4 regions of the Anaerobacillus sp. ABD4_527 genome follow, and region 3 is predicted to be linked to each of the others. Evidence: riboswitches for the same ligand, from Rfam matches in the RefSeq annotation. Region 3 holds a riboswitch; each other region holds the start of a gene.

Region 1 (6,048 bases), 1.5 Mb from region 3:
AAACGAATGGCAGCAGATAGTCCACCTAGTCCTGCACCGATTACAATTGCTTTTTTTCCCATACTCTTCTCCTCCTCAGTGTAAATAAGGTCTATACGTCGACTTTTTCCACATGCGGCTGTATAGTGTAAGTATAACCTTTGTGAAAGTAAGATGACAGTCTCGGTGTGTTCATTCTGCGAAAACGTATGACTGAACTATTACCTTAAATGAAAGACTGTAAACAAATAATGAAAGTTGGGTAGCCCATGCAAGTATTTCATCTATCGATTGCCGGATTGATCGTAACAAACTTTTTTGCGTGGCTTGCCATACATGTTTGTATCTCTTATTTCTGTTTGAGAGTCCCTGATTCCTTCTATGAGTCCATCATAGGAAGGAATCGTATAAAAAACTGGGAAGCTAGTTTATATGAGAGATTGAAAATCAGGTATTGGAAAACAATCTTACCTGATGGTGGTGGCGTGTTCAGAGGGGGTTTTCGAAAAAAAGAACTTAAAGCGCTTACGGTTACTTACGTATGCAAGTTCATTGTTGAAACAAAACGAGCGGAAATCAACCACTGGATGTTAATACCGCCTTCACTATTATTTTTCCTCTGGAACCCACCTCTAGTAGGTTGGATTATGGTCGGGTATGCACTCGTTGTAAATATCCCTTTCATCATGATTCAGCGGTACAATCGAAACAGACTTGGACTACTTTTACCTAAATTGAAGAAAAAAGAACAACGCAGGAGGTCTACCGTTGAAACCTATGGAACATGATCTTACAGAAAAACGAAAGAATGAACATATTGATATATGTCTTACTGAAGAAGTAGAAGGGCGAGGGATTACAACCGGACTCGAGAAGTTTAGATTTAAACACCAAGCTCTGCCTGAGATTGCTTTTGATGAGATCGATCTCTCAACATCATTTCTCGGTAAAAAGGTATCTTCGCCTTTTTTGATCAGTTCGATGACTGGTGGTACGAAAAGGGCATGGGAGATCAACAAGCGCCTCGCGAAAACTGCTGAAGCGGAAGGATGGGCTCTCGGTGTAGGATCAATGCGGGCAGCGATTCAAGAAGACCGTTCAGCTTATTCTTTCGAAGTTAGGAAATATGCACCTACGATCCCCATCTTCGCAAATATTGGGGCCGTTCAGTTAAACTATGGATTCACTATTGATGAATGTAAAAAAGCAATCGAACTTGTTGATGCAGATGGTCTTATTCTTCACGTAAATCCGCTGCAAGAAGTGTTTCAGCCTGAAGGAGATACGAACTTTAAAGAACTATTGCCTAAAATTGAAAGTGTTGCGAAGGCACTCGATGTTCCGGTCGGGATTAAAGAAGTAGGAATGGGAATCGATGGAAATACTGCAAGACGGTTGGTAGAAAGCGGAGTAGGCTTTATTGATGTAGCCGGTGCAGGTGGAACATCGTGGATTCAGGTCGAGAGCTATCGATCACATCAGAGTATGAGAGAACAAGCAGCTGAAGCGTTTCAAAGCTGGGGGAACGCTACTGCTGAATGTTTGATCGAAGTTCGAAATGAACTCCCACAGGCGCCAATCATTGCAAGTGGCGGTCTTAAAAACGGTGTTGATGCCGCCAAAAGTATTGCTTTGGGGGCTGATCTTGCAGGGTTTGGCCGTGCACTACTTCATAGCGCAGTAGACGACAGTGAAGAAGCGTTATCAGACCAGCTGAAACGAATTCAGTTCGAACTACAAACCGCTATGTTTGGAATTGGCGCGTCTTCGATCGCGCAACTCAAAAAAACAAATTTGCTTCGTCAATCGTAGCCGGAGAATTTACTCCGGCTTTTTGTATAGCACCCTTTTCCGAGCACAAACTAACCGGAAAGGGGGAGTGATGAATGGATTGGCTTTCGATCGTACCGTTCTTGGTCGTTATTCTCGTAGCGATGAAGACGAAACTCGTTATACCTGGATTAACAGCAGGGTTACTAACAGCTTCGTTTATACATAAGCCTCAACCTATAGAAGGACTCGAGCAGTTTTATCAATTTATTATGAGTGGTTTAAAAGATGAGAGCAACATTAAAATCATCATCTTTTTGTACATGTTTACTGGTCTCATCGGAATGATGAAATATACTGGTGGAATAAAAGGATTCGTACGATTCGCTTCTGGAAAAATCACTTCAAAAAAGGGAGCGTTATTTTTAACATGGTTATCAACGCTCGGTACGTTTAGTGCTCCGAGCTTTCGAATCGTAACGGTTGCGCCAATTATGAAAGCACTCTTGAAGAAAGTAAAGATGACCCCTCAGGAACTAGGCTTTGTAATTGAAACCACAGCAACTCCAGTAATTGTTCTAATGCCGATTGCGACTGCGTTCGTTGGCTATATGTCCTCTGTTGTCGACCTTTCTTTAAGGGGACAGGGTCTTGAGGGAGATGGCTACAGGTTGTTTTTGCAAAGCATTCCGTACAATTTCTTCTCAATATCGATTCTTATCATCGGATTTTATTTAAGTTTCTTTCATCATACGAAAACCCCGGCTACTGATGCAGGGAATATGGAGAAAGAAATTGATGACAAATGGGAAGATTGTCATCCTGTCGTTTCAAAAGATCTTCCAGCAAAACCTATGAACCTTTTGCTGCCACTAGGAGGAGTAATCTTCCTAACGCTTTTGATCACGTATTGGAGTGGGTATGAGAAAGGGTTCAAAAGCCCAGTTGAAGCATTCATCGAAGCAGATGTACTCGATGCGATGGTCTTCGCTTTAATGACAACCGTTTTGTTAACCTTTCTATTTTATTTATTTCAGAGGTTCTCATTAAAAAACCTTGTCACGTTCTTTATTGAAGGCGGTAACGATATGATGTCCGTCATCGTATTACTAACGATCGTTTGGGGACTTGCTTCTTCTGCTGAAGCATTAGGATTTTCTCAGTTTGTAACGACGAACTTAAACTGGATTCCTGCATTATTCGTGCCACCGGTGTTATTCCTGGTGGGGTCATTCATTTCATACTTTATTGGCTCTTCATGGGGGACATGGGGAATTCTAATGCCTTTAGGAGTTTCTCTCGGTGCTACTACAGGAACGTCATTGCCACTCGTGATCGGTGCTGTGTTTGCTAGTGGAACGTTTGGTGCTTTTTCGTCACCACTTAGCGATAATACGAATACAATAGCAAAAATACTTAAGTTGAACACGATGGCTTATGCTTCATTTAAGCTTAAACCTGCACTGATCGGTGCTAGCGTATCAGCAATAGGGTATTTTTTAATTTCTTTGTTCGTTTAGCACACTAATGCAAGCTTTTCTATTGACACCTACTGTTACAACCTTTAATATTGTCATTAACTTAATAATCCTTTTCAAGGATCTTCTTATTCAGAGAGGTGGAGGGACTGGCCCTTTGATACCTCGGCAACGGATTCCTATAATTGTTATACGGGAGCACCGTGCCAATTCCTGCGGCGAAAGTCGGAAAATAAGAAGAGGCGATCGGTAAATCCAAACCCTCTTCTGTTCGGACAGATGAGGGTTTTTTTATATGCACTCCTCATCAGACAATCTACTTCAAGGAGTGAATGGAATTGCAGAAAACGTCAGACAAAAAACAAATGATAATCAACCATCTTCTAGGAAAAGGTATCTATAAGGAACAAGGCAAACAGCTTTATATGTTAACTCTGAGTGAACTTGAGAAGGTATATACAGAGAAAGCTGTTCAAGATAGCAACAACACTTGGAGAAATGGAGTGGAAACAATGGAAAAAGCGGTATTTGCAGCAGGATGTTTTTGGGGAGTAGAAGCACTATTTCAGCAGTTGAACGGTGTCGTTTCTACTTCAGTAGGATTTACAGGTGGAAGTACGATCGATCCTTCTTATGAAGAAGTCTATAAAGAACTTACTGGTCATGCTGAAGCGGTGCATATCGAATATAATCCAGCGATTATTACGTATGAGGAATTGCTCCAAGTTTTCTTTGATAATCATAATCCAACATCTTTGAACCGTCAGGGTGAAGACGTCGGTACTAGGTATCGTTCCGCTATTTTTTATAACTCAGATTCACAAAAGACTTCTGCAGAAATTGCACTGAACGAGCTTACAAAAGCAAAACGTTTTAAGAAGCCAATCGTAACTCAAATTGTTCCTGCAACGAATTTTTATAAAGCAGAGGAGTACCATCAGAGCTACTTAGCAAAGCGGGGACAGTCTTCTTGTAAAATTTCATAATTTAATTTAAAAAAGAGGCTTTCCCTTTGTGGGAAGCCTCTTGTATTTTATTATCGGTTAACGCCAATGTGGTCTAAGAATATTTTTCCTCTTTCCGATTGATCAAATTGAAATGTTATGGAGGTAATGGTATCTGGTTCAAACGAGTTGTTTTGTTCAATAAATGTGCTCATGGGTATGTTGAACGTTTGAAGGACCGGTTCGGTAAGGTCTCCGAATCGCGCTTCTTCATAGAATTTCGTTTTTGTATGCTGAATCGGCAGCACAGGATGCATGCTCATCACATCGCTTAATTTGACACTAGCAGATTCACCGTTTTCAGATGTGGCTGTTATAGTGAAGTCTACAATAACTTCTTCTTCTACTTCAGATACATTCGCCGCTGCAAACGTTAAGGAGCTATCTTTCTTGAATGCATAAGGATTTTCTAACGCTTTGGTGAACGAAAGCTTGTATGAACCATTTCTAGAGTAGTCGTGATTCCATTTAAGGTAAACGCCGTGATTATCTCTCACTTTATTTCTTCTATAGTCTAATTCACCTTCATACCATTGCAATAGACCGTTTCCTTGCAATTCAATATATGGGGTCGAAGATGTGTTGACGTCAACATCCTCTTCGAATGTACTAAAGATATGATAAGAAGTATCTTCATATTTACTAATGTACGTTGTTGAAGGGAGCCAATCTAACGCATAGCGGTAATCCTCCAGCATAGGTCGGTAGGAGTTATCGTTATTCAAGGTAGCTTCTAAAAATCCAGAAACGTATGTTTTTGCAACCTGCCTCTGTTCCTCTCCGCTGATCAAGGGCTGTTTGTTCAATAAGAGGGTGAACGGAAAGTAAGTATCGTTATCACCCCAAGTTGTATTAAACTGACCATGGTTAGCTCGGTCTATGTAGAGTGCAGACTTGATCACATCTTCACTACCTGTTAAATCGATGCCATTGAATTGGCGATCTCCCTCAAATTCAGACAGGTCACTATCATATGATCCATGGAGAATTAAGTAATTTACATCGTTTAATTCAATTTTTCGATCAGCTAATGTATGATAATCAGTCGGAGCGATCGCAATAACGCTTTGTATATTGTACTGATAGTCAAACGACTTATAGGCGTTATTTGGATAGCGATCTAAGCGATTGAACTTCGCAGCTAAAATTGCAGCCTGACCTCCTCTTGAATGACCAGTCAATGCGATTCTTTCAAAATCCACTTTCTTATAAAATGGCGTTCCTTTTTCTTCAGAAAGCTTCTCAATTTCTTTTAGATGTTCGAGGAGAAGCCATGCTCTTCCGTTAATATCGCCCCCTAATCCCCCTGACCAAGATGAATTGAAAAAATTCTCGTCTACAGAGACAGTTATGAACCCTCTACTTGCAAGCAACTCTCCTAAATAGCTATATCCTTCATCTGAGAATTCTTCCATTTTATGATTGCCATGGACGATTAAGACGAGAGGGAATTTCCCTTTATCGTCAGGCATCCATACTCTGCCGTTTAGTGGAAGGTTCGTATCAGAAAAGCCCCAAAACCATTCACGTAATGAGGACCATTCTCCAATTAGTGCTGACCCATTAACCGAAGATGTTTCAATATCGACGTTCTCTCCAAACACATCTCTATGTTTATCCGTTCCGCTTCCATATGTAAACGTCTTAATATTGTAAGGTCCTATTAGAGACGGGTTCTCACTTACTGGTGAAAAAGGTTCCATCTGAACATCTAACCGTTCTTCAACAATTCCTGGAGTGAAAAGCCAGTAGAAGAACATTCCAGTTATTAGGGTGCCGAGCGCGAGCATAAAAATAGAAGAAGGTCTCTTAAATCC
Region 2 (6,048 bases), 1.0 Mb from region 3:
ATGTTTGGCAACCTCTAATCGTTTCATGGTCTTCCCCTCGCCTTTTTATTTTATTTTACATTGAGAAGGAAGAGAATCATACCTTCCACATTGATTAACATTTTGATACACTCTTATAGTACAAGATGAAGAAGAGTTGAATACACGTTTGGTCGTAAGCACAGACTTACTATACAAATGTTATTAACAGGAGGCACTATGCTAACTTTTGAAGAAAAGCTACACATTATAGAATCCACTTTCCCTGAATTAACACGTAAAGATGTGTCGCTGGGAAGAGTTAACTTTCACTATGAGGAAAGTGTTATGGATAAAAAGAACGTCGTCTATCATCTGCATCCTAGTGGAAACGGATTTGTCTATGGCGAGCTACTTGAAGAGTACCCAGTAGACGATAGAGGAATGGTTAATATCCGTGACTTCTCAAGTAATGACCTTCGAAAAATAATCGGAGAAGCGATTCACTCACTATCTGTTTTACCTGGAGAAGATATCGAAGAAGAAATCTGGATGAACGAAGAAGATCAAACGCTGCACCTCGCCTATGAGCCTGAGCTGGAGCTATGGAATGTGTATGCCGGTGACATGCTTGATGGCACTTTTCCTTCATATAACGAAGCGATTCAATACCTTGATGAAGAAGGCTTCATCCGCCAATAAAAATACCCCCAGCAACCTTTTGTTGCTGGGGGTATTTTCTATCTGAAACGATTCATATAAAATAACATTAACGATAGAGAAGGAAGAAGAAATGCATTTTCTAGCTTATGAACGTTTTTTCTCTCGAATTAGAAGGGATTGCAGCTTTATGTGAAGAAGCGAATGTTAATCGTGCTTTTCATCTTCAGTTACCTAACCATACTTGTTCACACGCTTGAATTGTTTGTAATTTTGTTTTAGAAAACAGCATTACATAGAGACTTTTGTCTCAAATCACTACACACCTTTTATTCTCTACAACGTGCCCCCTTAAATTACCATTCGGGGCGAATAATGTAAGTTGATAAGATAAAATGTTATAATATTCTTACTACTACATCTACCTTATTCTCAACACCCGTATCAACAAGAGATCAAAGACTAAGCTCAAAATCGATTCAGGGGGGTATTAGATGAGAAAAATACAACAAACGACAATTAATTCTGTTGTAAAATACGGACAAACAAAACTACCAAAGTCCGCCAATACAGAATGTCCTGAGTGCGGAAACACCGCTTCTTTCCATTTAAAATTCGATTACCAAATCAACCAAACGGTTTTTTCAACCTTTTCAAGATGTTCGGTATGTAAAGAATCCATTCTCTTTGTATTGATTAAAACGTCTACTAGCGATCAAGGTGAAGAAGTAGAGCTTTTTGTTCATCAAACTTCTTTCACTAGAGAACCTCTTGGCAGATTGGTTGGAACAGCAAGGCTTCCAGAAGATCTCGAGCGTGTCTATCGTTCAGCTGTTAACGTACATAATATGAAAGACTGGACTGCTACAGCAGTTATGGCAAACCGCGTTTTAGAAAGCATCACTAGAAGCTTTTTAGCTGAAAACGAACTTTCTCAACCTCTATCCAAACAGCTCGAAAGCCTGGCCAAACAAGTTGACCTCGAAGAGCCAATCGTACGGCTCGGGCAGCTGTTAGGCAAAGGAAGCAACCTTCACAACCTTTTATGCCTTGAAAATTCAGCAAGTGAAGAAACGGCTAATTTAATTATTGATTTATTGGACTCATTGATTGAATTTCTTTATATATTACCTCAAAAAATTGTGAACCTACAAAAGCAAATCGAAGAATAAACAAAACCAGGCCGTCATTTTGACAGGCCTGGTTGTTTCGTTACTCTACCGCTTCTTCTTTCCGAAATGAAGGGTAGTTGATGGTAATTGCCACAATACCAGCAATCGCTGTAAGAATTGGATAAATTGAATATGGTATGAGTGCCAAAGGCGAGATGGAAGCTAGTCCAGCCGCTGCTAGCAGCTGTGCGCCGTATGGGAGCATGCCCTGAACACTTCCAGAAAATATATCAAGAATACTTGCGGACTTTCGAGGATCAACTTGGTACTCTTCTGATATGTTCTTCGCGAGTGGTCCACCCATTATTATTGATATCGTGTTATTTGCCGTCGATAAGTCTAACATCGTAGCGAGTCCTGCGATACCAAACTCCGCTCCTCTTCTCGATCTCACTCGATGAAGAATTTTATCAAGAACGTACTGGACACCTCCATTATATCGAATGACTTCGATCATCCCACCAATAATCAATGCGATCATGGCGAGATCTTCCATCCCTTTAATGCCATCCGTTACCGTAGAAACGAGTCCACTTAAACCAAACGTTCCGTTAAATAAGCCTACTGCACCCGCGAACAACGTTCCACTTACAAGTACAATAAGCACATTTACCCCTGCAATCGCTGCAATCAATACGCCAAGGTATGGGAGGACGGAGATAAAATCAAATGGTTCACCTCCACTTACTGTCGCTCTTTCCCCTACCGTTAAGAATCCATATATAATGGCAGTAATAACTGCTGCCGGTAAAACGATGAAAAAGTTCACCTTGAACTTATCTTTCATTTTCGTGTTTTGCGTCCGAACAGCTGCAATCGTCGTATCGGAAATCATCGAGAGGTTATCCCCAAACATCGCTCCTCCAATGACCGCTGACAATGTCAAAGCTACAGGAATCCCGGATTGCTCTGCAATTCCAATTCCAATCGGAGCCAATGCTACGATCGTTCCCATCGAGGTTCCCATCGATATTGATATAAAGCACCCGATTAGAAACAAACCAACAACGAGAAGGCTTGCTGGTAATATAGAGATGCCGAGATTCACAATCGAATCTACCGCACCTATCTTTTTCGCTGTTTCAGCGAAGGCTCCCGCTAATAAGAAAACAAGAATCATTAAGATGATATTGGAGTTTCCTGCTCCACGACAAAACACCTCAACCTTTGTCATAAAGCTTTCTTTCCTGTTCATTGCGAGTGCAACGCCTGCAGCGATCAGTGAAGCAAGCACAACAGGCATGCTATAAAAATCTTTTGTTACAACTGCCGTTCCGATAAAAAGTAAAATAAATATACCGAGTGGAAGCAGTGCAAAGCCGTTCCCTTTTATGTCTTTATCCATGGTGTTTCTCCTTGTTCATAAAGTTTGTAGCAATCAAAAAAGCCCACTTCAAGAGAAGAGGGCTTTCACTCTTATCTCTCAAGATCTCTCTTGCTGGAAGCAGCACCTTTCTGACATACCAGAGGTTGCTGAAGCTTCTCAGGGCCAGTTCCCTCCACTTCTCTTGATAAGAACTATTCGATTTAGTGTTATGAAGTTTATCACGCATTATTCTGCTTCGTCAAGAATAAAGTCGAACCGTGTCGTTCTGCGGCTTACGCCTGAATAAATTTCTGAATGTCTCTTAAAATGGAACGTGGCTGCTCTTCAGGGAGAAGGTGACCCGTCTTTTCGTATACGATCAGCTCTGAATTCGGTAGATCTTCTGCCAGCCGTTTTCCAATTTGAAGCGGTACTACTCGATCATGCTCCCCCCATATCAGTAAACTCGGCGTATGAATTCTCCTCAATTCTTCTTGTGACAAATCCCCCTCACGATCTCGAATCATTCGTACGAGCGAACGGAAAATCCCTTCATGGAAGAAAGGCTGAACATAACCATCCACCATCTCTTCATCGATTAAATTTGGATCGTAAACGCAGTTCATCAAATTCCCTTTTGCTCCTTTTCGCGAAAGCCAGCGCTTTAAATACACTGAGAAAAAGGGCAAATAAGAAGAGTACACTAAACTCTGTCTCGCTTTTTCAAGGTAGCCTGAACTACAGAGCAAAATATTTTTCTTAACTAGGTCTTCATCGATACTTGCTGCTCTTAATGCCACTTGCCCTCCCATGGAATGACCAATCATAACGGTCTCGTCAACACTTAGCCGCTCGAGTAGTTCGATCACGACTTCCGCAAAGTTTTGATAAGAGTGAACAAACCGACTCGATTTTTCACTTCTTCCAAACGGTGGGAGATCAACGGCTACAATCGTGTAATGCTTTGAAAGCAAGGGAATCAATCTTCGATAACTAAAAGTGGAAGATAAAAACCCATGCAGTAATGTTAGCACAGGACGGTCCGACGTCACTTCGTTCTCATGATACTCATAGTGAATATCAATTCCTTTTATGTTCTCCTTATAATGTTTGAGACTCTCTACAGATAGCATCTGACAGTTCACTCCGTATACTAGTTTGTACGTATTTTACCCCTTTTCGCCGAGGAAAAACGTCTTCTGTTGTGGGGAGTGTTACCATCTTAGTCGCCTTCACCAATATGCACGAGGCTTGCAAACGAAATGTTCTGCCTCTTCTCATCTAGATCAACAATTCGTAATTCTTTATTGAGCTGGTCGATATAATGAACATATCCTGTCAACACGTTCTTCGTACCGTTCTTGAAATAATGAAATGTAAGCGGCTGGTGAAATGCCATCGCTTCACAAATGGTGTCGTTCATCTCCTCAATCTTCTGCTCATCAAGCTCAGGCTGTTCTCTTCTCCGGTCTTCCTCTTTCCATTCTCTTAACTCTTTAACATGCTCTGGTAACATCATCGATGTCCATTTAATATTTCCTCGGTCACGAATCATCTTATCAACCCCTTTCTATGCTTTGTGACCTCCGACAAGCTTACTTCGATGCAACGCTGTACCGGCTTTCGTGTAGGAAACAGCGCGAAGCAGAGAATCGGATCCGTATTTCTCCCGTATCGAGTCCATTACGTATCCAAGGTCTCGCTGCTTCGGCCGTTTCAAATTGAAAAGGTTGAGCTGCACTTCCTCGTCATCACAAATATTTGAAAGAGCGATTGAGATTTTCCGAACCGTTTGCCCTCTATAAAATTCCTGAAAAAGCTGCAAGCACACGTCATAGATTTCAAGCGTGATGGAGGTGGGGCTGTCGATGCTTCTCGACCTGTGAAAACCGCCGCCTCCCTCGTCTTTACTATAGCCGATTCCGAGGCTGATCGTACGCCCAGCTTTTCCGGCTCTTCTCGCACGCCTCGCTACTTCTTCACTCATTTCCAAAATAACGTGTTTGATTTCTTTTTGCTCATGATAATCACGAAGTAGAATCTGACTTTTACCAAAGCTGATCTGCCCCTGCATAATCGGAGCTCCAATGTCAGAGAGATCTACTCCCCATGCATGGTGATAGAGCTGATTGCCCATCACTCCGAACTTTTGTTCAAGAAGATGTAACGGGTATTTTGCGAGCTGTTCAACATTCATAATCCCCATCCGATTTAAAGTGCGCTCGAGACGCGGACCGATCCCCCACATTTTACTTAGAGGCGAAATAGACCAGAGCTTCTCAGGGATATCCTCATACGTCCATTCAGCAACGCCATACTTCTTCGCCTCTAAATCCAGACAAAGCTTCGCCATCAGCATGTTAGGACCTATACCGATCGCACATGGTAAACCGAACGTTTCACTGATTTCTTTCCTGATTTTATTAGCCGTCTCAAAGCGTCCTCCCCACAGACGCTCAGTCCCGTCGATTTGAAGAAAAGATTCGTCCACACTGTACGTATGGATACATTCTTTTGGAACATACCGATGAAATAACCTTGTGATCTCCATCGATTGTTTCAAATAGGATGACATTCTCGCATTCACGATATGAATACGGGGATCATCAGGAATTTCAAAAAGCCTGTTTCCTGTTCGGATATTAAAATCTTTTTTTAGTGCAGGCGAGGCCGCTAAAACCACACTACCCTGACGCTCCGTATCTCCCACGACAGCAAGATGACACGTTAAGGGATCGAGCCCCATCTCGACCGCAGAACAGCTCGCATAAAAACTTTTCATATCAATACACAAAATGGTTTTCTTTTGTAACGTTGAATAATCCACCTTCACCACTCCTTTCAAATAATCGAAAATAAGAACACTAGTTCTATATATCTATACCCGTATTTTACCCGAATATACGTTCGTATATCAATAAGTACTTTCTTCCAACGCACTACAGCACGAAG
Region 3 (6,048 bases):
ATTTTATTGGGGGATTATTGCGCTAACGGCTGGAACGATTTTAGTGGTGTTAAAAAGTGGCTTCCTAACCTTATTGTTCGAAGGTTTTTCTAAGATCCACCGAATGATTGTGCCTCGGTCACGTTCTATGGAACGTGTCGATGAGCAGGTGAAGAGGGACCCGAGTTTTACAGATTGGAAGGAACGAGTGCTCGTAAGTGGAATTCTTATATGTTACGGAGCAGGCACTGGACTTACAGGAATGTCAGTAGCAGGCGTATTTCTATTTATTTGAAACAATGAGGAGAGGTGTTTAGATGAAAACAAAGATAGAGAAAGAGGAACTTCAAGCAACATCACTATATGACCTGGTATTTGTAGGAGACCCGCAGCTTTCTCCTGACGGGAAAAAAGTGATCTATGTGAAGAAAAAAATTACTGAGGATCGAGAGTATGCTTCTCATCTCGTCATGATCGATCGTGAGAGTGGTGAAGAAGTGGCCTGGACATCGCCCGGGTCTCGCCATCTTGATTCTTCTCCAAGATGGTCTCCTGATGGAAAGGAAATCGCGTTTGTTTCAAACCGTTCGAGAGAAAACCAAATATGGATCATATCTGCTTTCGGAGGTGAGGCCGAACAAGTAACCTCTCTAAAAAATGGAGCAAGTCGCCCGGTGTGGAAACCTGACGGGACTGAACTTCTCGTGTTGAGTGAGAGCACTCCTAAAGGTGGAGATGAGAAGGAAGAAAAAAGAAAGAAAGCACTCGTCGTCGAAGAGCTGCATTACAAAGCAGATGGAAAAGGTTTTCTTAATGGGAAACATACACAGGTCGTCGTAATCGATCGAAAGACTGGGGATGAAAACTGGGTGACGGATGCTGACCTGAATCACTCGGACGCTAGCTGGTCTCCTGATGGTAAACAGATCGCATACGTAAGAAGTAGACGGGAAGAGAAAGGTTCATATGTCCAATCGGATCTATTTATTCAGAATCTTGGAGAAGGATGTGAAGCTGAGCGGCTTAATTCTGAAGGAAGTAGTTTCATAGCTCCGCGGTGGTCTCCAGATGGTTCATCACTATCTTACATTGGACATAACTTTGAGTATGAGAGTGCGACTCTGAATAGAGTTTGGACGGTTGAAATTGAATCGAAAACATTGACGTGCCTTACAGAAACAATCGACCTCGAGTGTTCAGATGTTCTCATTTCAGATCTCCACTGGGGAATTGAGCCGTCTGGAGCGGTGTGGAACGAAGACGGCAAGGCACTCTATTTCCTTGCGAGTGAACATGGAAACACAGGAATTTATTCCATTTGTCTAGATGGCACCCTTCGACAAATAGCGGGGGGTGACAGGCACCACTACGCACTTCACGTAGCGGGTGGTGAAGCTGCAGTAGCGATCAGTGATCCGGTGAATGTTGGTGATATCTATACGCTATCGTTAGAAGGAGAAAGCTCGATAGAAAGAATCACTTCCTGTAATGAAGAGGTGTTGAGTGAGAATTCGCTTTCTACTCCACAACCGTACACGTATGAAAGCAGAGATGGACTGAACATACAGGGGTGGATCATGAAACCGACTTCCTTTGAGGAAGGGAAACAGTATCCGACAGTATTAGAAATTCACGGCGGTCCCCACATGATGTATGGGAATTCATTCATGCACGAATTTCAGCTTCTTGCATCAAGAGGATATGCAGTAGTCTATACGAATCCTCGCGGTAGTCAAGGATATGGTCAGGAGTTCGTGAATGGATGCCGTGGCGACTATGGTGGCGGCGACTATGACGATGTCATGGCAGGTATAGAAGCAGCTGTCGCGCAAACGAGCTTCATAGATTCTGAGAATTTGTTCGTTACCGGCGGCAGCTATGGCGGGTTCATGACGAACTGGATCGTTGGAAAAACAAATCTATTTAAGGCGGCTGTAACGCAGCGATCGATCTCCAACTGGTTAAGCTTCTACGGAGTAAGCGACATAGGTTATTTCTTCACTAAGTGGGAAGTGGGAGCTGACCTCGATGAAGATCCAACGAAGCTATGGGATCATTCACCGTTGAAATATGTTGATAAAATCAAAACACCGCTTCTTATTCTACACAGCGAACAGGACTACCGATGCCCGATCGAGCAAGGTGAGCAGTTGTTCGTTGCGTTGAAGCACCGTGAGAAAAAGACGAAGTTTGTGAGATTCCCAGAATCAGATCACAACCTTTCAAGAAACGGACATCCTGAGCTAAGGGTAGAGCGTTTGAACCATCTGGTCGGCTGGTTTGATGAACACCTCGAAAGCGAGAAAAATTAATCGACAAAATGTGAGGGGTGCCAGGCACCGCAAAGCGCACCGGTACCACGTAGAAAAAGCACTTGACGTTCGGTGAGTGAGGTACTATACTGTTGAGAATAGTTAAACAATCTGAATAATTCAAACTCTTATCAAGAGTGGCGGAGGGACTGGCCCATTGACGCCCAGCAACCATCTCAGTTCGTGAGAAAGGTGCTAATTCCAGCAAACGAGCGATCGTTTGAAAGATGAGAGAGAGTTACATAATGGAAAACACCCAACTCTCTCTGTTCAGCAGGGAGAGTTTTTTTGTTTATGGGGTTGAAACAAAGGAGGGAACCGACGCTCTGGTGATATCGTACGTTTACGTAATTTAGTGCAAAGACGCTTTAAATGAATATAGGAGAGAAAGGGAGTTAAGAGAATGAAGAAACTATCGCTACTAGTAGGTGCATTATTATTAATTGTCGCAGCAGGGTGTTCTGGCAGTGCAGAGTCAGGCAACTCAACCGAAGGGCCGCTAAAGGTAGGGGTAACAGCCGGTCCACATGAAGATGTGATGAAGAAAGTAAAAGAAGTTGCTGAGAAAGATGGTTTTGAGATCGATGTCGTGGCGTTCAACGATTATGTTATGCCAAACAAGGCTCTTGATGAAGGGGAACTCGATGCGAATGTTTACCAGCACGAACCGTATTTAAATGATTTTGTTGAAGAGCGTGGGATGGAATTATCTAAGGTTGCGACGACGATTAATTTTCCGATGGGCATCTATTCCGATCAATATGAGAGCCTTGATAATTTGAAGAAAGGTGACAAAGTAGGATTACCGAATCACTCTACTGGAGAACCCCGAGCCCTCATGTTGTTTGAGGAAGCAGGGATCATTGAATTAAAAGACGGTGTAGGAGTTGAAGCAACGATTAAGGATATTGAGAAGAACCCGTTGAATCTTGAGTTTGTTCCTCTTGAAGCATCGCAGATTCCAAGGCAACTAGGTGAGCTTGCCATCGCTGCGATCAACACGAACTATGCGATGGAAAGCGGTCGGGTTCCAACTGAAGATTCTCTCGTAATGGAACCAGAAGATTCTCCTTGGGTGAACGTAATCGCAACAAAAACCGAGAATAAAGACGACGAAAGAATCAATAAACTAGTGGAATATTATCAGTCAGATGAAGTTAAGAAGTTTATTGAGGAAGAATTCAACGGCTCAGTCATAGCATCCTGGTAATTTCGGTAAAGGAGAGAAGGAAATGATACGACTAGAAAATATCTCAAAAGCGTTTCAAACCGGAACTACTATTACGAAGGCTCTGGATAGCGTTGACCTTAACGTTGAAAAGGGAAAGATCTATGGTGTGATCGGTTATAGTGGCGCTGGTAAAAGTACCCTCGTTCGAACGGTCAATCTGTTAGAGAGACCAACAGAAGGGAAAGTGTTCATTAATGATGTAGAGTTAACCGGTCTATCAGCTGGCAAGTTAAAGAAAACACGTCAGCGAATCGGAATGATCTTTCAGTCGTTCAATCTATTAAAAACGGGGACGGTTTATCAAAATATCGCCATCCCCCTTAAGCTCACTGGGGTTTCAAAAAAGGAGATCGATTCCCGAGTAAGAAAGTATCTACAGATCGTAGGACTAGAAGATAAGCGCGACGTATATCCTGGACAGCTCTCAGGCGGGCAGAAACAAAGAGTTGCGATTGCCCGTGCGCTAGCGCATGAACCGGAAGTTCTTCTGTGTGATGAAGCAACGAGCGCGCTCGATCCTGACACAACGGAGTCGATTTTATCTTTACTCGAGCAAATCAACCAGGAGTTCGGACTAACGATTCTACTCATTACACATGAAATGCACGTGGTTCAAAAGATTTGTCATGAAGTGGCCGTGATGGAAAACGGACGCATCATTGAACAAGGACTCGTTGTTGATCTATTTAGTAGACCAAAGACGCCTACGACGAAACGATTCGTACAATCGCTGTTTCAAGATGACGTACCTGAATCCCTCGTGAAGAAGCTGGAGTCGAAGGGACAAATCGTGACGCTTTCCTTTGTAGGAGAGTCGTCAGGAAAGCCTGCACTTGCGCTCCTTAGTAAAAACTTTGATATTTATCCATCTATTCTTGCAGGGAATATCACGCAGCTTAAGGATCAACCTTTTGGTAGATTAGTTGTTCATCTTGAAGGAGAAGAGTCAGAAACGAAGAGAGCAGTTATGTTTTTAGAAGAACGGGGAATTTTTGTAGAAGGGTATGTACCGGAGGTGAACGCGCATGTCAGCTAAGATTTCGGAATTTATCGATTTATGGGGGGCAGATATTTGGAGTGCAATCATCGAAACGTTCCAGATGGTAGGAATCTCGCTGTTGATTTCCGTGCTATTAGGATTACCACTCGGTGTGCTTCTCGTGCTAACAAGACCTGGGAAGGCGCTAGATAACAAGATACTATTTCGATTGTTAAACGCTGTGATCAATGTGATCAGGTCCATCCCGTTCATCATCTTATTGTTTTTCATCCTGCCTTTTACAAAATTTATCGCAGGCACTACGATTGGAGTGAAGGGTGTAATCGTGCCGCTCGTCGTCTTTACTGCTCCATACATAGCAAGGTTGATGGAGTCCGCTCTTCTTGAAGTGGATCGAGGAGTCGTTGAAGCCTATGAGGCGATGGGGATTAAGACGCGCCACATCATCTGGCATGTACTTGTAAGAGAATCGCGTTCTTCCATCGTATTAGGGCTTACCATTGCAACGATTGGTTTGATCGGAGCCACCGCGATGGCAGGGCTTGTCGGAGCAGGTGGATTAGGTGACCTTGCGTATCGATATGGGCATCTTCGTTACGAAGTCGACGTGATGTACGTAACGGTGTTCTTACTGATCGTACTCGTTCAAGGGCTTCAATCTCTCGGTAATGTAATGGCAGCACGGCTTAAGAAGGACTAGACTTGCGAAAGGAGTTTTCTTATGGAACCAATTCATGTTCGAGCAACCCCGGGGCACTATCAGTGTCACCAAGGTGTTTTGGATGAACTTCCAGATCGATTAGAGCAAGGTGGGTTCCAAAACATCTTTCTTATTCACGGAGAAAAATCTTGGGAAGCAGCTGCTCCTTATCTACCTGATCTCTCCCGATTCAAAGCAGCGTATTCGAGGTACAGAGGAGAGTGCTCAAATGCTGAGATAACAAGGCAAGCTGAGCTCGCTCGACTTCATGGTGCCGATCTTATAATCGGTGTGGGAGGTGGTAAGGTTCTTGATGTTGCAAAAGCAGTAGCGAATGAACTATTGATTGAAACTGCACTTATACCTACGCTCGCTTCAACATGTGCAGCGTGTACGCCTCTCAGTGTGATTTATTCAGAGGAAGGAGAGTTCCAAAAACATATTGTTTACCCACGAAGCACGCACCTTGTTTTAGTGGAACCTGAAATTGTGCTCGACTCACCGCCTGAATTCTTACGTGCAGGGATTGGAGATACACTCGCAAAATGGTATGAAGCGAGAAGCATCATCGAAACGCTTCCTTCACATCCTGTACCGATTCATTTTGCGTATGTTGCTGCGAAAAGCTGTCGTGATGTGCTGTTAGAACATGGTGAAAGTGCATTGATCGATCAGAGAAACAGCCACCTAAGTGAATCGTTTATAAAAGTGATTGAAACGAATCTCTTAACAAGCGGCATGGTAGGAGGTTTCGGCGATCAGTATGGGCGGGTTGCTGGAGCGCATGCCATCCATAACGCATTAACACATCAGCCTGAAACACATT
Region 4 (6,048 bases), 250 kb from region 3:
GGGACCTTAATCATGGCATTCCTTTTGGTGCGCAGATGAAAATTTGGGCAGGTGATTATAGCGACTGTCGTGATGCTGATATCGTTGTGATTGCCGCTGGTGCGAATCAAGCGCCTGGCGAGACTAGACTTGATTTGATCGATAAAAACACGAAGATATTTAAAGAAATCGTAAATAATGTGATGGCAAGTAAGTTCGATGGAATATTCATTGTCGCTACGAATCCCGTTGATATCCTTAGTTATGCTACATGGAAATTTTCAGGACTTCCAAAAGAGAGAGTCATTGGCTCCGGAACGATTTTAGACACGGCAAGATTCCGATATTTATTGGGAGAGTATTTTCATGTAGATTCTAGAAATGTTCATGGCTACATTTTAGGAGAGCACGGTGATACTGAATTACCAGTGTGGAGTCACGCTACTATAGGTAGTAGACCTGTACTTTCATTAATTGAAGATTACCCGAATGGGAAAGAAGAGCTTGATTCCTTGTTCACTGATGTTCGTGATGCCGCTTATCACATCATCAACCGCAAAGGTGCTACACATTTTGGTATTGCTATGGGACTTCTCCGATTAACAAAAGCCATTCTACGTAACGAAAATTCTATTCTTACCGTTTCTACTTTGTTAGAAGGAGAGTATGGCTTAGAGAACCTTTATATTGGTGTACCAGCCATTGTTAATAAAAATGGAATAAGAGAAGTTATTGAACTAGATCTTACTCGTGAAGAAATGGATCAGCTAAATCATTCAGCAAAGACTTTGACTGATGCGATGAAACCTGTACTCTTAAACAAATGATAGAAAAGAGGGTTCTCCAATATGGAGAACCCTCTTGCTATTTATTCGTTTACAGGAACAACAGCTCCATCATACTCTTCTTTAATGAAGGTTTGAATATCTTCAGAACGGAGAACCTCAACAAGAGTTTTTACAGCTTCGTTATCCTCATCACCTTTGTTAACAGTGATGACGTTCACGTATGGAGAGTCAGACCCTTCAAGTGCAATTGCATCTTCTTGTGGATTTAAGCCAGCATCGATCGCATAGTTCGTGTTGATCATAACAGCATCGCCTTCGCCTTGCTTATAGATCTGAGGAAGAAGGGAAGCTTCAACGTTTGTTTTAAAGGTAAGGTCTTTTGGATTTTCAGCAATATCTTCAACTTGTGCATCTGTTGGATCGATACCTTCTTTGATTTTAATTAGACCTTTTGCTTCTAACAATTGAAGCATACGACCATGGTCTGATACAGAGTTACTCATGATGATTTCTGCACCTTTAGGAAGTGCATCAAGGTTTTCATATTCCTGTGAATAGACACCGATCGGCTCGATATGAATTCCACCAGCGTTTACGAAATCATAGTTATCGTTTTCTTCCATTTGTAGCTCCATATAAGGCACTGTTTGGAAGTAGTTCGCATCTAACTCACCGTTAGCGAGCGTTTTGTTCGGAAGAATGTAATCCTGGAAGCGCTCGATTTCAAGAGTAATTCCTTCTTCCTCAAGAAGCGGCTGTGCTTTTTCTAGAATCTCAGCGTGTGGAACGTTTGATGCACCAACAACTAGTTTCGTTTCTTCACTTTCTGATTCAGAGCCTTCGCTGTTACCACCGTTATTGCCTCCACAAGCTGCTAAAGCTGCAAGTGCAACAACTGACAAAAGTAGTACTAGTTTTTTCATGGTTTCTCTCTCCTTTTTTATATCTTATCTTTTATCCATAGCTCGCGTTGTAACATCTCCAATAACCTGAAGAACTGCTACAATAGCGAGAATTAATACAGTTGCGACAAGCGTCACGTCGGGATTATTTCGTTGGAAACCATCTAGATATGCGAGATCTCCTAATCCTCCAGCCCCAACGACACCTGCCATCGCTGTATAGCTCACTAGAGCGATCGCAGTTACTGTGATTCCTGAAATCAATGCTGGCATCGCTTCAGGAAGCAACACTTTAAAAATAATCTGGCCATTCGTAGCCCCCATAGCTTGGGATGCTTCGATCACTCCCTTGTCTACTTCTCTTAGAGCGATTTCGACCATTCGTGCATAGAAAGGGGCAGCCCCTGCAATAAGTGCTGGCAATGCAGCATTAGCTCCCAGCATCGTACCAACAATGTATACAGATAGTGGAATAAGCAAAATAATTAAAATGATGAATGGAATCGAACGGAACAGGTTTACAATCCCTGCAACAAAACCATTAATATATCGATTTTCCCAGACGTTTCCCTTTGAAGTTAAGAAAAGCAGCAGGCCGAGTCCAATGCCGAGTATAAACGTTGCGAATACAGAGATCGCGGTCATGTAGATCGTTTGTAATGCCGCTTCCCACATATCTTCCCAACGTACATTAGGAAATAGTGAACTAAGCATTTGGAATCACCTCTACTTCTACTTTCTGATCACGTGCATAGCTCAGTGCTTTATCAATAGCAGCTTGTTCTCCTTTTAGTAAGACCGATAGCTTACCATAAGGACCATCCTGAGTATGGGTGACCTTCCCTTGAATGATGTTCACTTCGATCTGAAACTCTCTGATTAACTTCGTTACAAGAGGTGAACCCGTAGCTCCTTTTACAAAGGTAAATTGTACGAGAGTCCCTTCTGCAGTTTCAGTGAGGTGTGTAATCGATTCTTTCATTTCCTCAGGCTCACTCAGCTGATTTACAAAGTCACGGGTGATCGGCTGCTGGGGATGATGAAAAATATCAAGTACTGGACCTTCTTCAACAACACTGCCACCTTCCATGACCGCAACACGATGACAAATCTTTCTGATCACGTGCATTTCATGAGTGATCAACACGATCGTTAGTCCTAGCTCTTTATTAATTTTCTTTAATAGGTCGAGAATACTATCTGTGGTCTTCGGATCCAGGGCCGATGTCGCTTCGTCACAAAGTAACACTTTAGGGTTATTAGCAAGTGCCCTCGCAATCCCAACTCGCTGTTTTTGACCACCACTTAGTTGAGATGGATACGCATCTTCTCTTCCCGATAACCCAACGAGGTTGATCAACTCGTCCACTCGAGCTTTTCTTTTCTCTTTCGGCACACCCGATATTTCAAGAGGGAACGCAATATTTTCTTTTACAGTACGTGACCAGAGAATATTAAAATGCTGAAAAATCATTCCGATTTCTTGTCTTGCTAGACGAAGTTCCTTGTTATTCAACTTAGATAATGCTTTGTCATCTACTGTTACGCTACCTTCAGTTGGTCGCTCAAGTAGATTTAACATGCGGATAAGTGTACTCTTTCCAGCGCCACTATATCCGATAACTCCGAAAATTTCGCCTTTTTCAATTGTAAGATCAGTATTCTTCACCGCTTCTACTGGTCCAGAGGCTGCAAAGAACGTCTTCTTTATACCTTTTAACTCAATCATTTGCACACATCCTTTTACCTTACGATGTCCCATCACAATAGGTTGATTTTAAAACCTTTTGAAATAAAAAATGCCTTTCCGCTATGAGCAGAAAGGCACTTGAAATCGATGTCTTTCTCTCATTTCTCAAAGCATTTGCTTTGCAGGAATTGGCACCTTCTCAAACACGCTGTTTGACGGTTGCCGGGCTTCATAGGGCCAGTCCCTCCACCTCTCTGAATAAGAGATATTTAGTTATTAACACGTTACTCTAGTTAAGTACTAAATCGAATTCTAGCATGGGACTTTTAGTGTGTCAATCGATGAGTAAAAAGTCCGAATTTTTAAATAAAACTAGCTGCCAGAGTTTCAACTGCTCCTCTAAAATCAGCCCTCTTTTCTGACAGCGTAAAAGCGCTGCAATCCATACAGCGCTCGCGCCAATGCTTCAGTTGTATCTCTATACGGAGAAAACATGCTATCTTATTTACGCTCTTTGATTTTCATACTGCTCGATTTTATCCTCAAGTGAAAGGGTTCTAGATACTTCGTCCCACCCGTTCAACAACATTTCCTTCCAATACGGATCGATTTCAAACGATACGTGTAGCCCATCGTTATCACTAATAGATTGGTTTTCGAGTTGAACAGTGAGTGAATAACCTTCGCTTGCCTTTGTAAATAATTCTGCAACGGTTTCTTGAGGAAGAGCGATTGGAAGGATACCGTTTTTCACACAGTTGTTGTAAAAGATATCTGCAAAGCTTGGTGCGATGATCACTCTAAATCCGTAGTCTAATAAAGCCCATGGCGCATGTTCTCTCGATGAGCCGCAGCCGAAGTTTTTACCAGCTACTAGGATTGAAGCCGACCTGTATTGCTCTTCATTTAAAGAGAAATCAGACCGTGCGAGTCCATCATCATCGAAACGCCAATGATAGAATAAGAACTGTCCAAACCCTTGTCGCTCGATCCGCTTCAGAAATTGCTTTGGTATTATTTGATCTGTGTCCACATTCACCTTTTCTAGAGGATAGACGACACCTGTATATTCATTGATAGGTTCCATGATTTCACTCCTTTACACGACAGGCTGCTTCATTTTTCTTGCATCTGTAAATTTGCCTTCCAAAGCAGCGGCGGCTGCCATGGCAGGACTGACTAGATGCGTTCTAGAACCATTTCCTTGCCGTCCCTCAAAGTTTCGGTTCGATGTAGAAGCGCATCGCTCTCCTGGTGGAACGATGTCGTCATTCATCGCAAGACACATACTGCATCCCGCTTCTCTCCACTCGAAGCCGGCCTCAATAAACACTTGATCTAGTCCTTCTGCTTCCGCTGTTTCTTTAACAGATTTAGAACCTGGCACGACTAGCGCTCGAACATTGTGGTGTACTTTCCTTCCACGAACAATATTTGCTGCGGCTCTTAAATCACTAATCCTAGAATTTGTACAAGATCCGATAAAGACATGTTGGATGTCTATATCCTGAATTGCCATCCCAGCTGTTAACCCCATATACGTTAAGGCCTGTGCGATTGCTTTTTGATCAGCAGGATCTTCATAGTCCTCTGGAAAAGGCACTCTACCGTAGACGGATGATCCCATAGATGGATTCGTACCCCACGTAACCTGAGGTTCTATCTCATCAGCATGGATCTCTAAAACGTCGTCATACGTTGCGCCTTCATCAGTAGCAAGGTTTTTCCATTCTGATATCGCTGCTTGGAATTCCTCTCCTTGTGGAACATGCCTTTTCCCCTTTAGGTAGTCAAACGTTACCTCATCAGGGCTGATTAATCCTGCTTTAGCACCGGCTTCTATCGACATGTTACAGATTGTCATCCGCTCTTCCATCGACATCTTTCGAATTGCTTCACCTGTATATTCAAGAATAGCACCTGTTCCAGCATTCACTCCAAACTTCGCTATGATTGCAAGAATGATATCCTTCGCCGTTACACCTGCGCCCGGGTGACCATTCACTCGGACTTCAATTGTTTTTGGAGAGGATTGCCAAAGAGTTTGAGTTGAAAGAACATGTTCGACTTCACTCGTTCCAATCCCGAATGCAAGTGCTCCAAAAGCACCGTGTGTCGAGGTATGACTATCTCCGCAAACGATTGTTTTGCCTGGTTGAGTCAACCCTAGTTCTGGGCCAATCACATGGACGATTCCTTGGTCTGGATGGTTAATATCAGCAATTTCCACCCCAAATTCCTTGCAATTTTCTTCTAGTTTCTCCATCTGTACCTTTGAAACAGGATCGTTGATGATATGCCGCGCAATCGTTGGAACATTATGATCCATAGTAGCGAAGGTCAGATCAGGACGTCTGACCTTCCGCTGATTCATACGCAATCCTTCAAAAGCCTGCGGAGATGTTACTTCGTGTACAAGGTGTAAATCGATATAAAGTAAATCTGGACTGCCTTCTTCTCTATGCACAACGTGCTTTTCCCAGATCTTTTCTATAATTGTTTTTGGCTCCACACCCATCCTCCTCACTGTCACGCATAAGCTTCCATGATACCAGCCGTAGCATTATCTTCTGCTAATTGAAAGATAACTTGATCGACCATCTTATCAGTACTTAGACTTCGCTTTCCAACACCCGCAAGATCAGTTGTGAAATACCCAGCTTCAAGAACTTCCAACACAGCTTTATCG

Evidence for each region. Region 3 has a riboswitch for S-adenosylmethionine ahead of ACXAHI_RS10220 (MetQ/NlpA family ABC transporter substrate-binding protein). Riboswitches for the same ligand answer to the same signal wherever they lie in the genome.
Region 1: it holds a riboswitch for S-adenosylmethionine, as region 3 does, so the genes downstream of both, msrA (peptide-methionine (S)-S-oxide reductase MsrA) here and ACXAHI_RS10220 (MetQ/NlpA family ABC transporter substrate-binding protein) in region 3, are expected to answer to the same signal.
Region 2: it holds a riboswitch for S-adenosylmethionine, as region 3 does, so the genes downstream of both, ACXAHI_RS05010 (Na+/H+ antiporter NhaC family protein) here and ACXAHI_RS10220 (MetQ/NlpA family ABC transporter substrate-binding protein) in region 3, are expected to answer to the same signal.
Region 4: it holds a riboswitch for S-adenosylmethionine, as region 3 does, so the genes downstream of both, ACXAHI_RS08980 (methionine ABC transporter ATP-binding protein) here and ACXAHI_RS10220 (MetQ/NlpA family ABC transporter substrate-binding protein) in region 3, are expected to answer to the same signal.

What each region holds. Positions count from the first base shown of each region.
Region 1 covers NZ_JBSWXZ010000001.1:515,071-521,118, forward strand. Annotated here, with positions in the region: gene ACXAHI_RS02735 (phytoene desaturase family protein) at 1-62, opposite strand, end outside; gene ACXAHI_RS02740 (glycosyl-4,4'-diaponeurosporenoate acyltransferase CrtO family protein) at 249-767, shown strand; gene fni (type 2 isopentenyl-diphosphate Delta-isomerase) at 757-1,791, shown strand; gene ACXAHI_RS02750 (Na+/H+ antiporter NhaC family protein) at 1,866-3,269, shown strand; SAM riboswitch class I at 3,353-3,466, shown strand; gene msrA (peptide-methionine (S)-S-oxide reductase MsrA) at 3,566-4,213, shown strand; gene ACXAHI_RS02760 (alpha/beta hydrolase family protein) at 4,264-6,048, opposite strand, start outside.
Region 2 covers NZ_JBSWXZ010000001.1:943,746-949,793, forward strand. Annotated here, with positions in the region: gene ACXAHI_RS04995 (nucleotidyltransferase domain-containing protein) at 1-27, opposite strand, end outside; gene ACXAHI_RS05000 (hypothetical protein) at 199-660, shown strand; gene ACXAHI_RS05005 (hypothetical protein) at 1,113-1,790, shown strand; gene ACXAHI_RS05010 (Na+/H+ antiporter NhaC family protein) at 1,831-3,135, opposite strand; SAM riboswitch class I at 3,204-3,308, opposite strand; gene ACXAHI_RS05015 (alpha/beta fold hydrolase) at 3,390-4,229, opposite strand; gene ACXAHI_RS05020 (YolD-like family protein) at 4,319-4,651, opposite strand; gene ACXAHI_RS05025 (Y-family DNA polymerase) at 4,667-5,878, opposite strand.
Region 3 covers NZ_JBSWXZ010000001.1:1,971,711-1,977,758, reverse strand. Annotated here, with positions in the region: gene ACXAHI_RS10230 (DUF3899 domain-containing protein) at 1-274, shown strand, start outside; gene ACXAHI_RS10225 (S9 family peptidase) at 297-2,291, shown strand; SAM riboswitch class I at 2,417-2,525, shown strand; gene ACXAHI_RS10220 (MetQ/NlpA family ABC transporter substrate-binding protein) at 2,695-3,501, shown strand; gene ACXAHI_RS10215 (methionine ABC transporter ATP-binding protein) at 3,524-4,558, shown strand; gene ACXAHI_RS10210 (methionine ABC transporter permease) at 4,548-5,222, shown strand; gene ACXAHI_RS10205 (iron-containing alcohol dehydrogenase family protein) at 5,244-6,048, shown strand, end outside.
Region 4 covers NZ_JBSWXZ010000001.1:1,722,463-1,728,510, forward strand. Annotated here, with positions in the region: gene ACXAHI_RS08965 (L-lactate dehydrogenase) at 1-806, shown strand, start outside; gene ACXAHI_RS08970 (MetQ/NlpA family ABC transporter substrate-binding protein) at 848-1,690, opposite strand; gene ACXAHI_RS08975 (methionine ABC transporter permease) at 1,715-2,383, opposite strand; gene ACXAHI_RS08980 (methionine ABC transporter ATP-binding protein) at 2,376-3,398, opposite strand; SAM riboswitch class I at 3,515-3,624, opposite strand; gene leuD (3-isopropylmalate dehydratase small subunit) at 3,865-4,446, opposite strand; gene leuC (3-isopropylmalate dehydratase large subunit) at 4,459-5,871, opposite strand; gene leuB (3-isopropylmalate dehydrogenase) at 5,889-6,048, opposite strand, start outside.